2 regions of the Paenibacillus sp. FSL M7-0656 genome follow, and region 1 is predicted to be linked to the other one. Evidence: riboswitches for the same ligand, from Rfam matches in the RefSeq annotation. Region 1 holds a riboswitch; the other holds the start of a gene.

Region 1 (5,953 bases):
CCGTAGGCGGGTGATATCCAAAATCAAGCAATCGCTTGGCAACGTCAAGTGTGCGCACACCATATTGCTTCAAACCCCGACCAGACATGACGAATTCATGTTTGCATACACCCGGATATGGAATCTCGTAGTAAGGTGCGAGACGGGTCATCATATAGTTAGCATTGAGTACCGCACATTCAGATACACGGCGCAATCCTTCCGGTCCATAGGTACGAATGTAGGCATAGGCACGTACCAATATACCGAAGTTACCGTAGTGGGCTTTCACTCGGCCAATGGATTGATCGCCTTCACGATCGAATGCATACATACCGTCATCATTTTTGATAACCATGGGCTTAGGCAGGAACGGAACCAGACGGTTCTTCACGCCAACTGGTCCGGCGCCAGGTCCACCACCGCCATGAGGCGTACTCATCGTTTTGTGCAAGTTCAGATGCACCACATCAAAGCCCATATCACCCGGACGGGTAATACCCATAATGGCATTCGAGTTGGCTCCATCGTAGTACAACAAGCCACCAGCCTGATGTACGATGGATGCAATCTCCTGAATGTCTTTCTCGAACAAACCAATTGTATTCGGGTTGGTCAGCATCAAGGCTGCTGTATCCGAACCAACGGCTGCACGGAGTGCATCCAGATCGACCAGTCCGTCTGCGCGGGATGGAATCGTCACAGTTTCAAATCCTGCAACGGTTGCACTTGCCGGGTTGGTACCATGCGAAGAATCGGGCACGATGACTTTGGTACGTTGTTCGCCACGACCTTCGTGGTAGGCACGAATCATCATAAGTCCAGTCCATTCTCCATGGGCACCAGCTGCTGGTTGCAAGGTCACAGCGTCCATACCTGTCAGACCTGCAAGGTCGGTTTGCAACGTATACAACAGTTCAAGTGCACCTTGAATGCTGGATTCATGCTGGTACGGATGGATTTTGGCGAATCCATTATAACGGGCAACATCCTCATTAATCTTTGGATTGTATTTCATCGTACAAGAGCCCAGTGGATAGAATCCGTTATCTACGCCGAAGTTGCGGCGGGACAGAGCGGTATAGTGTCGAATAACATCTACCTCAAACACTTCCGGCAGCGCTGCTGCTTCCGAACGGAGCATTTCCCGGGGAATCAACGTATCGGCAGACTGGCGAGGAACGTCACATTCTGGCAAGGAATAAGCGACACGCCCAGGGCTGCTGAGTTCAAAAATCAATGATTGTTCCGGAGCAGGAGATAAGGTCTGTGCGTTGAATTTTTCTAACACAGATTGAGCCGAAGTGGAGACAGCTGTACTCGCATCCGATTGTCCGTCTACCGATGTTGTCGTTGTCGTCGTCGTTTCCTGAGTCACAGCGATCCCTCCAATGCTCGTGCGAATTCGTCAATCTCTTCCTTAGTGCGCCGTTCGGTAACAGCAATCAGCATATGTCCGGCAAGCTCCGGATAATCACGTCCGAGTTCGTAACCACCAATAAAGCCGGCATCCAGCAGTTTCAGTTGAAGTGCATCCACATCGGTTCCTTCAGGAAGCTTAATCACAAATTCATTAAATGTTGGTGCATTAAAAGTAAGGCTAACTCCAGGAATCGCAGTTAATGTATTGAGGGTGTAATGACTCTTTTGCAAATTCAGATCCGCGACATCGATCATACCCTGTTTACCCATGATGGACATGTACACAGATGCGCTGAGTGCAAGCAAAGCTTGGTTGGAACAGATGTTGGATGTCGCCTTTTCGCGGCGGATATGCTGTTCACGTGCTTGCAGTGTGAGTACAAAACCACGTTTGCCGTCGCGATCCGTGGTCTGGCCTACAATTCGGCCAGGAATTCGGCGCATATGAGGCTGGGATACGGCGAAATATCCGCATGTTGGGCCGCCGAGTGAAGCGGCGATACCGAGGGGCTGCGCATCGCCAACAACGATGTCGGCACCCAGCTTGCCTGGGGCTTCCAGCAGACCCAGCGATAGCGGGTTGGCACTTACAACGAGCAGGCCCTTGTGCGCATGCACGAGGTCGGCAGCCTGCTTCACATTTTCCACGGCACCAAAGAAGTTCGGACTCTGGATCATGACAGCAGCGGTATCGTCTGATATGGCGGTTTGCAGGGCATCCCAGTCAGTGAGGCCATCCTTATAGCCAATCTCGACAATCTCCAGACGGAGTCCGTGCGCATATGCCTGCAATACCTGACGGGCTTCCGGATGAACGGTACGGGATACGATGAGCTGTTTGCGACGAGTTGCCGCTGCGGCCAGATTACCGGCTTCCGCAAAAGCTGTTGCACCGTCATACATACTGGCATTGGCTACAGCCATACCGGTTAATTCACAGATGTAGGATTGAAATTCGAAAATGGCCTGTAGTTCACCTTGGCTGATCTCAGGCTGATAAGGTGTGTAGGCAGTGTAAAACTCGGAACGGGAAATGACATGATTGATGACGGAAGGAACATGATGATCATATATGCCAGCGCCGAGGAAGCTGGCGTGTGTTTCGAAATTGGCGTTGGCGCCAGCTTGTTTGGACATGTGACGTGTCAGCGCATATTCATCAAGTTTGGAGGATACGGGCAGCTCGCCCTGATAACGAATCTCTTTTGGAATGTCCTGAAACAGATCCTCCAGCGTATCCACACCGATGGTTGCGAGCATGGCGCTCTGATCTTGTTCAGTCATGGGAATGTAACGGTGCTTGCTCATGCTTGATCAGCTCCTTGAGTAGGTGTCTTCGACGTACGTGTCCGTTTATGAAAAGGGGTCTTCACGACCTCGGCTTTTAGTTTCTTGCCGCGGATCTCAATCTCAAGCGGGGTTCTCAGCGCAGCGTATTTGCTGTCGATGAGGGCAAGCCCCAGATTACGCTTCAATGTAGGTGATTGCGTGCCTGTTGTCACTTCACCAATCTGTACGCCTTCGGCGTAAATCGGATAGTGGGGGCGGGGAATACCGCGCTCCAACACTTCGATGCCGACCAGTTTGCGGGCGGGCCCGTCAGTTTTTTGCTGTAACAAGGCTTCGTGTCCGATAAAAGGTCCGGCATTCAGCTTCACAAACATGCCAACACCAGCCTCAAGCGGAGAGATAGTTGCCGACAATTCCTGTCCATACAGAGGGAGCTTTGCTTCAAAGCGCAGTGTATCCCGAGCACCGAGGCCTGTCGGTACAAGTCCGTGACCTTCACCGGCTTGCATTAACCCATTCCAGACCACAGCGGCTTGATCTGCAGGAACATATAGCTCAAAGCCATCTTCACCGGTATAACCGGTACGGGACAACAGTAATTTTACTCCACATACTTCAGCATCCTGCACAAAACGAAACGGTTCAATCGAGCTTACATCCGTATCTGTAACTTTCCCGATAATGTCTACAGCCAGTGGACCTTGCAAGGCGAGTAGCGCCGTCTGCTCCGAATCATTGGTCATGCTTACGCCGGGGATCAAGTGCTCTTGCAGCCACGCCCAATCCTTGTCGATGTTGGAGGCGTTAACCACAAGCATATAATGCTGATCTTCCAGCTTATACACGAGCAGATCATCCACCACACCGCCATCTGGATAACACATCAGGGTGTACTGGGCTTGACCGGGAACCAGCGTGGTCACATCATTAGTCATCATTTGTTGCAAAAAAACTTCAGCCTGCTCACCCTGTACAGTGAATTCGCCCATATGGGATACATCAAACAGTCCAGCACGCTCGCGTACCGCTTCATGTTCTTTCTGGATTCCGCTAAATTGTACGGGAAGCTCCCAGCCTCCAAAATCAATGCACCGTACGCCTTCATATTGCTGATATAGTGGGAAGAGTGGTGTTCTAAGCAAATCAGACATCAAATCACCTCGTCATGGGCCGTCAGCCGGCCGGATATACAATCGTGGATCAATGAACCAGGGTATTTTTAAATTTTCAGCTAGATATTTTCATCACATAAGTATGGTAAGGCAGCTATGGCAGCGCCATTCTACATCCTGTTTTTCGTTTTTTGGGAAAAAGGAAAAGGACAGGCCAAAGAATCGGCATGCCAAGTAGCACGCTGTATTCTAAGGCTCTGTCCCTTGTACCTGAGAGTTACCCCGCTGCGTTGTGCAGCAGGTTTCCCCTTGGGTGATCATAACGCCCGCACAGGGCGAATAGATGCTCTCCAGAGTTGCGTCCCGTAAAAGTCCTTTTGCCTGAGAGATTCACCTCCGCTTATCGGTGGTTTACTCCTTCGGCGTTACCTCATGTACATCCCGAATCGGGTGTCACGGGTAATCTCTCCCTTTACATTCATCCGCGGGTATAACATAGTCCAATAAACATATTTACTCCTTTCATTAAAACGTGAATCCACTACCGATGTCAAGAACGATATCATAGATAATGATTTAAAACCGAATATTTATTTTATTTTTTAAGTTATTGTTCGTATATTTAAAAAGACTACGCTTACTATTCTAATATTCACCAGTATATGAAGAAAGAGTGTAATCCGGTTACAGGATTTAGAGGTGTTCAGCAAATAAATTGTGAGGTATCTTGACATTTGATTCAAAAATATCATACGCTATGTTCTGGGAAAAAGGTTAAGGTCAAAGAACGCATGTACTCATTAATGAAAAGCGAGGCGGATATCGATGAGCGAATTGAAAAGTGATTTCCTGTACAGTGAAGAGCACGAATGGGTGCAAACCGTAGGGGAGGATACTGTACGTATTGGCATTACCGAGTTCGCGCAGCATCAGCTGGGTGACATTGTGTTTGTGGAATTGCCTGACCTTGAAACCAATGTAAAAGCAGAGGACAGCATTGGAACGATCGAATCGGTCAAAACGGTGTCGGACTTGTTCTCTCCCGTCACTGGTTCAATCATTGCGGTGAATGATTCGTTGCAGGACTCCCCTGAACTTGTGAACAGCTCTCCTTACGAGGAAGGCTGGATGATTGAGATCCGTGTTGAGGGAGATCTGACAGCAGCATTGTCTACATTGATGAATGCAGACGCGTATCGGAAACATACGGAAGCCCACTAAAACGAAAAACCTTAAGAAAGCCTTCTTCTAAATGCTTTCTTAAGGTTTTTCTCGTCGATATTTTCTGATTGTTGAATTTTGAACCTGGAGATTTATAGCTCTTGGATAAAAAGGAGGTTTTATGTACGGATGATATCGTTATCAAAATTTCTTGGAGCATGCAGAACTAAGGTTACGTTATGGTTTCAAATGTCTTAGTTACCCTTATCCAAACTTGTGTCCAACTAGTTTGGTAATACTTATTCCTTCTAAGAATATTGAACCTCGTTACAAGACAGCGAACAAGATAATAGTAAAAAAGGTATACAAATTGATGTACTTTAGACTTTAAAGTTTTCGTATTAAAGAAATCTAATTATATACATATAGGTTATTCATCCTAAATTATTGAAAATAAGTTGAAATTAATTAAATGTTGAAATATAATGGTTTTTGTTGGAGAATATTAAGTTGAGTTAATTTTTTATATTATATTATATTATATTTGGAGGTACATATTAAATGAAAAACATGTTAAAGAAAGTCGTAATAGCTTCAATGCTAGCAACAGCCGCCTATCCATTATTTCCTGTTAACACAAATCTAGCTTCAGCTAATAGTGATTATATTGGTGATGTTTCCCAACCAAAGTATAAAACCATTGCAACCTATTACATGGATGCAAATACGGTAAAAGATTTGGCAGCGAATATGAAGAGGTTTTCAAGTAATTCTGCAATCTTAGTTGAAACAATCGCTCCAATGATAGCTTCAAGGGTATCTCCTGTATTGGGGGGGTATGTTAGTGCAATTTCTCTAGCTACAGCACTGAGTGTCAACTCTCTACTTTCAGACGAAGTGATTTTTGCAGCGAGTCGTAATTTGAGAGTGAAAGTTGAGATACAGGATCTTCCTTATCATACTTCATACTCTGTGAGAACTATTTTTAC
Region 2 (5,953 bases), 2.2 Mb from region 1:
AGCACGGAGGGGATATGCGCATGTGGTCATACGAAGGATATGGAACGCTGGCAGCATGCCGATTGCCTGAACATGGAGAATGTAAATGCAGAGAGGGTGGATAAGATGATGAAAAAAGGATGGATGATGCTGGGTACTGCTGTGTTGGCAGGCGCCCTGCTTGGAGGTTGCGCGGAGAAGGATATGCTGGCTATGTCAGGAGATGAGATGATTGAGAAGGTTGTCTCAGCAGAAACAGAACCCGCCTCGTATTATGCGGAAGGTGTGATGAAGATATGGGCGGATGACAAGCTGACTAACACGATGCAAATAAAGGAATGGGTAGATGGTGAAACCGGACGAAAGCGCACGGAAACATCAGAGAATGGCAATGTCAGTTACGCAGTTAATGATGGAAAGAAGATCATCATATATGAAAAAGAAACAGGGGCAGCATATTCCATGGATGCATCATCCGTGTCACAACAACCTAATCAAACCCAGAAGCAAATATTGCTCGATCAACTAGAGCGGTTACGTACTACGCATGATGTGAATATGATGGGACAGGAGAAACTTCATGGACAGGACGTCATTCATATTGAATTGACACCAAAAGAAGAAGGCGCATTCTCCATATCTTCAGAGTATTGGGTAGATCCCAAAACGTGGATGATTGTCAAAGTAAACAGCGCGTATGGGGATGGAAAATCAGAAATGGTCTATGATCCGATTCAGTATGACCCTGAATTCACAAAGGATACTTTCGTGATTGATATCCCTAAGGAGGTCGATGTGAAGGACTTGAACGATATGATGCAGAATTCCGAAGTGACCCTAGATGAAGCGGAAAAAGCGTTGGAACAGCCGTTCCTACAGGACATGAGTGGAGAATTCGAACTATCACGGATCGAAATGTCTACATCGCGCGGTGAGCTGAGCAGAGATGAAGTAACCTTGTATTATGTAAGTAACGACAAGGTAGAAGTCAGCCTGACGGTATTCAAGATGCCGGAAGAAAATGTGGACGATACACTAATACCGGATGAAGCCGAGATTAAGGTTCGTAACACCGAGGGTTCATATATGAAGAGCATTCGGAACATATCATGGAGTGAGAATGACTTACGGTACTCCATCATGGGTGAAAACGAAGGATGGACAAAGGCAAAGCTGCAAGCTTGGGCGGAAGAACTGACCCTTCCCAATCCGTCTAGATGAGCTAAAGAATAATAATAAGGTTGCCGCAGAAACGAAGCGGCAGCTTTTTTTGTATATTCTCCTTTTGGTGTGGTGGATATCTATTCGATCTCCTTTCAGTCCATTCCAAAAAGGCAAGAGGGCAACTTCACGTTTACAGTTCAATATGCATATTTATAGGAGACAATCTTGATTTGGTGATGGAGGCAGGAGAAGGGGGCATCGCAGGATGGCTGTTTTATCAACAGGGCCAATTGAAAATAATATAGTGGTGGGAAGCGGCGAGCGTCCTACACAGAGAATTACAGTGAAATTAGACAATCGGAGTCTCACTAGTTTCTCTACCGTTCTGGTTCAAGGCTATTATTTGAATGGCGTTCGCACACTATACGTTGAGGAATTGTTTAATGTTTTGCCTAACCAGGTTATAACAAAAGACTATTATGCAGATTTGGATGCATTTGAGTTTATATTTACCACAGGTGATGATGCGGAGGATGAAGTTCAGATTTCCGTATGGGGGAAAAACGAGAACGGTCAACTGGTAACGGCACATCGTTTGGTGTCTGAGGAATTGTTAGGAGCGAACCCCGGTCTAGTCGGGGTAACGGGTGCGACTGGAGCTACAGGGACAGCAGGGGTTGCGGGAACAACTGGTCCTACAGGGGCTACAGGTGTTACAGGACTGACAGGAGTTACTGGTCCTCCTGGAGGAACTACGGGATCGACGGGAGAGACCGGTGTCACTGGGACCACGGGGGAGACAGGATCTACCGGAGTGACAGGAGTCACGGGCGCTACTGGAAGTACGGGGACCACAGGAGAGACAGGGCTTACCGGAGTGACGGGTGTTACTGGGAGTACAGGAATAACAGGAACGACTGGAGTCACCGGGAGCACAGGGGAGACAGGGTCTACTGGAGCCACAGGTGTCACCGGTAGTACGGGAATAACAGGAACGACTGGGGTCACTGGGGATACAGGTGCGACAGGACTGACGGGGACGACCGGAGTCACTGGTGTTACAGGCGCAACAGGCGTAACGGGGACGACCGGAGATACTGGTGTTACAGGTGCGACAGGCGTAACGGGTGCCACCGGAGTTACTGGAGATACGGGAGTGACAGGCGTAACGGGGACGACCGGAGATACTGGTGTTACAGGTGCAACCGGATTGACGGGAGCAACAGGAGTCACTGGAGATACAGGCGCTACGGGAGTTATTGGAGATACGGGTGTGACAGGACTGACGGGAGCGACTGGAGTTACTGGGGATACAGGTGCAACAGGAGTTACGGGAACGACTGGAGTTACTGGAGATACGGGCGCGACAGGCGTGACAGGAGCAACCGGAATTACTGGAGATACAGGTGCGACAGGTGTCACGGGATCCACTGGAGTCACTGGCGTTACAGGTGCAACAGGCGTGACGGGAACGACTGGAGTCGCTGGAGATACAGGTTCGACAGGCGTGACGGGAACGACTGGAATTACTGGAGATACAGGCGCGACAGGTGTGACGGGATCCACCGGAGCTACTGGTGCTACAGGGGTAACAGGCGCTACGGGAGTTACTGGCGATACAGGTGCGATAGGCGTCACAGGCGCTACGGGAGTTACTGGCGTTACAGGTGCAACAGGCGTGACGGGAACGACTGGAGTCGCTGGAGATACAGGTTCGACAGGTGTGACGGGATCCACTGGAATTACTGGAGTTACTGGTGACACAGGTACAACAGGAGTAACGGGAGCGACTGGAGTTACTGGGGATACAGGTGCAACAGGTATAACGGGATCCACCGGATCCACTGGTGATACGGGTGCGACAGGCGTGACGGGAACGACGGGAGTCACTGGTGTTACAGGAGCGACAGGAGTGACGGGATCCACCGGAATCACTGGAGATACAGGCGCGACAGGCGTGACGGGAACGACGGGAGCCACTGGTGTTACAGGAGCAACAGGACTGACGGGAACGACGGGATCCACTGGTGTTACAGGCGCAACAGGCGTAACGGGAACGACCGGAGCCACTGGGGTTACAGGTGCGACAGGCGTAACGGGGACGACCGGAGTTACTGGGGCTACAGGTGCGACCGGATCAACTGCAGCTTCGGCTCCGGCAGACTCTTCCTTGTTTGCTGATAGCCAGACCGCAGCGTTGGGTCTTTCATTAGTAGCTGAAACGACGATTCAGACACTTAATGTACCTGTAGTGGCAGGTCAACGCGTGAAAATAGACAACAGTACACAAGTAGCAGTAGTAGTAGGTTCTAACTGGACTATCGCATATAACATTAATCTGAGACGTAACGGAGTTCTAATTAATCAATTGCAACTCTCAAGGAGCGGTAATGCTGCGGGAACGTTAAGGTTTCTTTCCTCCAACACTTACGTGGATACTGCCCCTGCTACAACGACTAACGCATACACGATAAGCATCCAATTTACAACCACTACAAGCGTCACTAGTGCCTCAGCGGAAGTGAGAAATATTAATGCTATTCGCTTCAGTTAAAATAGACATCGAACTTATGATAATTACACGTTACTTTTGTTGACATATATGATGTTGTACATTACTCTATGGGTATGCTTGATCATGATCAAAAACTTAGAAATGTACCAATTCGAATCGAATTAAGATAATACAGCGGATGATAACGAGCGGGAGAGACCTGGGTTAGCCGAGCAATATGGCTAGTGTTCAGGCACCGAAGGAGCAAGCTGCTGCGCACCCGGCGCAGTGGTTAATCTCTCAGGTAAATGTACCATCGTTGGACGCAACTCTGGAGAGTGCGCGAACTGCGCCACCCAAGGGGTATATGATCAGTCAGCCCGGTGAACTTGTCTGTAATCGCAGGCAGTGCACCCTTGTCGTGAGACACTGCTGATCGTGAAACTCTCAGGTATCGAGGACAGAGAGAGGGCCTAAGGCCTTCTTCTGTCCTTTTTTGATGTCATCATATCTAAATAAGGGACATTGTGGATGAAACTCCTGGATCGAAATGACGAATACATTTTACAAATATGAATCATGATTAATAATGGAGGTTTACAAGTGCGATTTAAAGATGTTTTCTCAATTATTGGTCCGTCGATGACGGGGCCTTCAAGTTCACATACAGCTGGAGCGGCAAGGTTAGGGAGAATTGCTCGACAGTGGCTAGGATGTACGCCAGATCGTGCCCGGCTGACACTGTACGGTTCATTTGCAGATACGTATCAGGGGCACGGAACAGATCTGGCACTGATCGGCGGTCTGCTGGATTATGTCACAGACGATCCGCGTATCCCGGATGCAGAGCAATACGCAGAGGAAGCGGGCATGGAGGTTGAGTTTTATACAAGTGGCCTGCCTGCTCCTCATCCAAATACGGTCAAAATTGAGTTGTGGCATGGAGAACGTGCCTGCTCCTTAATCGGTGCATCCATTGGTGGTGGAAGCGTATCGGTGCATTCGATGAATGATTTTCGTGTTCAGATTAGTGGTGAGTTTCCAACACTCGTTCTGCGACATGCGGACAAAGCAGGGGTGCTTGCATCGGTAACGTCCACGATCAGTTCATCCGGGGTTAACATCGGGTATATGCAGGTGGACCGGAAAGCCCGTGATGGCGAGGCACTTACCGCGATGGAAATGGATGGTTTGCCTAATCCCGATATGCTCAAGCGTCTAAGGGAGCTGGACCATGTGCTAGACATTCGTGTTATTGATTTGAAGAGAGGAGTTGATTCGGATGCGATTTAAACATTTACACGAACTGAATACGATCTGTACAGCGGAATCCAAAACCATTGCTCAGCTAATGATTGAGGAGCAAGTTCAGGAGACCAATACACCGGAAGCGGATGTTGTGAAGCAGATGTCTGAATATTATCAGGTGATGAAGGAAGCGGTACGCAAAGGGTTAACGGAAGATACGACATCACGCAGTGGATTAACAGGTGGAGACGGCAAAAAAATGGCTGAGTACATTCGCAAGGGCGAGACTTGCTCGGGAGATGCTTCCGCACTTGCCATGGCGTATGCCCTGTGTGTATCTGAAGTGAATGCCTCCATGGGTCGGATCGTGGCAACACCAACAGCCGGTTCCTGCGGCATCATCCCCGGTGTGTTTATTAGCTCACAGGAGCGATTTGGCTGGACGGACGAACATTTGGTGAACGGGTTGTTCTGTGCGGGAGCGATTGGTTATGTTATTGCCAACAATTCATTTATCTCCGGGGCCGAAGGTGGCTGCCAGGCGGAAGTGGGTTCCGCGATCGGCATGGCTGCGGGTGCCATGGTTGAACTGCGTGGAGGTACACCGGAACAGGTCGTTCATGCCGTTGGTTTGGCGTTAAAAAATACACTGGGCCTTATCTGCGATCCGGTCGCAGGCCTTGTTGAAATCCCGTGCATCGTCCGTAATGGACTGGGTGCAGTTACGGCGCTGGCTGCGGCTGACATGGCCCTGGCCGGAGTGCGTAGTGCCATTCCGTCAGATGAAGTCATCGATGTCATGCTGGAAGTAGGCAGTGCGATGCCGAGCCGCCATCGGGAGACAGCCCAAGGCGGGTTGGCCCAGACGCCAACAGGCCGCAAAATGATGCAAAAGCTGGCTAAACCAAAGGCAAAGCGTGCCGAGCCTGAGCAGGAGTCGAAACCAGCGGATTCTGACACAACTACAAGTGGGGCGGACAATGCTCAAGTGGACAAGGGTACTCAGGTTTAAGCTGAACCGGGACCACCGATATATAAATCAGTGACATTATGATGTATAACGGCGAA

The links. Region 1 has a riboswitch for glycine ahead of gcvT (glycine cleavage system aminomethyltransferase GcvT). Riboswitches for the same ligand answer to the same signal wherever they lie in the genome.
Region 2: another riboswitch for glycine. It lies ahead of sdaAB (L-serine ammonia-lyase, iron-sulfur-dependent subunit beta); the one in region 1 lies ahead of gcvT (glycine cleavage system aminomethyltransferase GcvT).

What each region holds. Positions count from the first base shown of each region.
Region 1 covers NZ_JBBOOT010000001.1:5,847,703-5,853,655, forward strand. The annotation lists gene gcvPB (aminomethyl-transferring glycine dehydrogenase subunit GcvPB) at 1-1,270, opposite strand, end outside; gene gcvPA (aminomethyl-transferring glycine dehydrogenase subunit GcvPA) at 1,354-2,709, opposite strand; gene gcvT (glycine cleavage system aminomethyltransferase GcvT) at 2,706-3,842, opposite strand; glycine riboswitch at 4,059-4,159, opposite strand; glycine riboswitch at 4,163-4,285, opposite strand; gene gcvH (glycine cleavage system protein GcvH) at 4,629-5,024, shown strand; gene MHI01_RS25810 (hypothetical protein) at 5,526-5,953, shown strand, end outside.
Region 2 covers NZ_JBBOOT010000001.1:3,673,678-3,679,630, reverse strand. The annotation lists gene MHI01_RS16195 (sensor histidine kinase) at 1-104, shown strand, start outside; gene MHI01_RS16190 (LolA family protein) at 40-1,200, shown strand; gene MHI01_RS16185 (collagen-like triple helix repeat-containing protein) at 1,409-3,697, shown strand; glycine riboswitch at 3,838-3,962, shown strand; glycine riboswitch at 3,967-4,103, shown strand; gene sdaAB (L-serine ammonia-lyase, iron-sulfur-dependent subunit beta) at 4,241-4,930, shown strand; gene sdaAA (L-serine ammonia-lyase, iron-sulfur-dependent, subunit alpha) at 4,920-5,897, shown strand.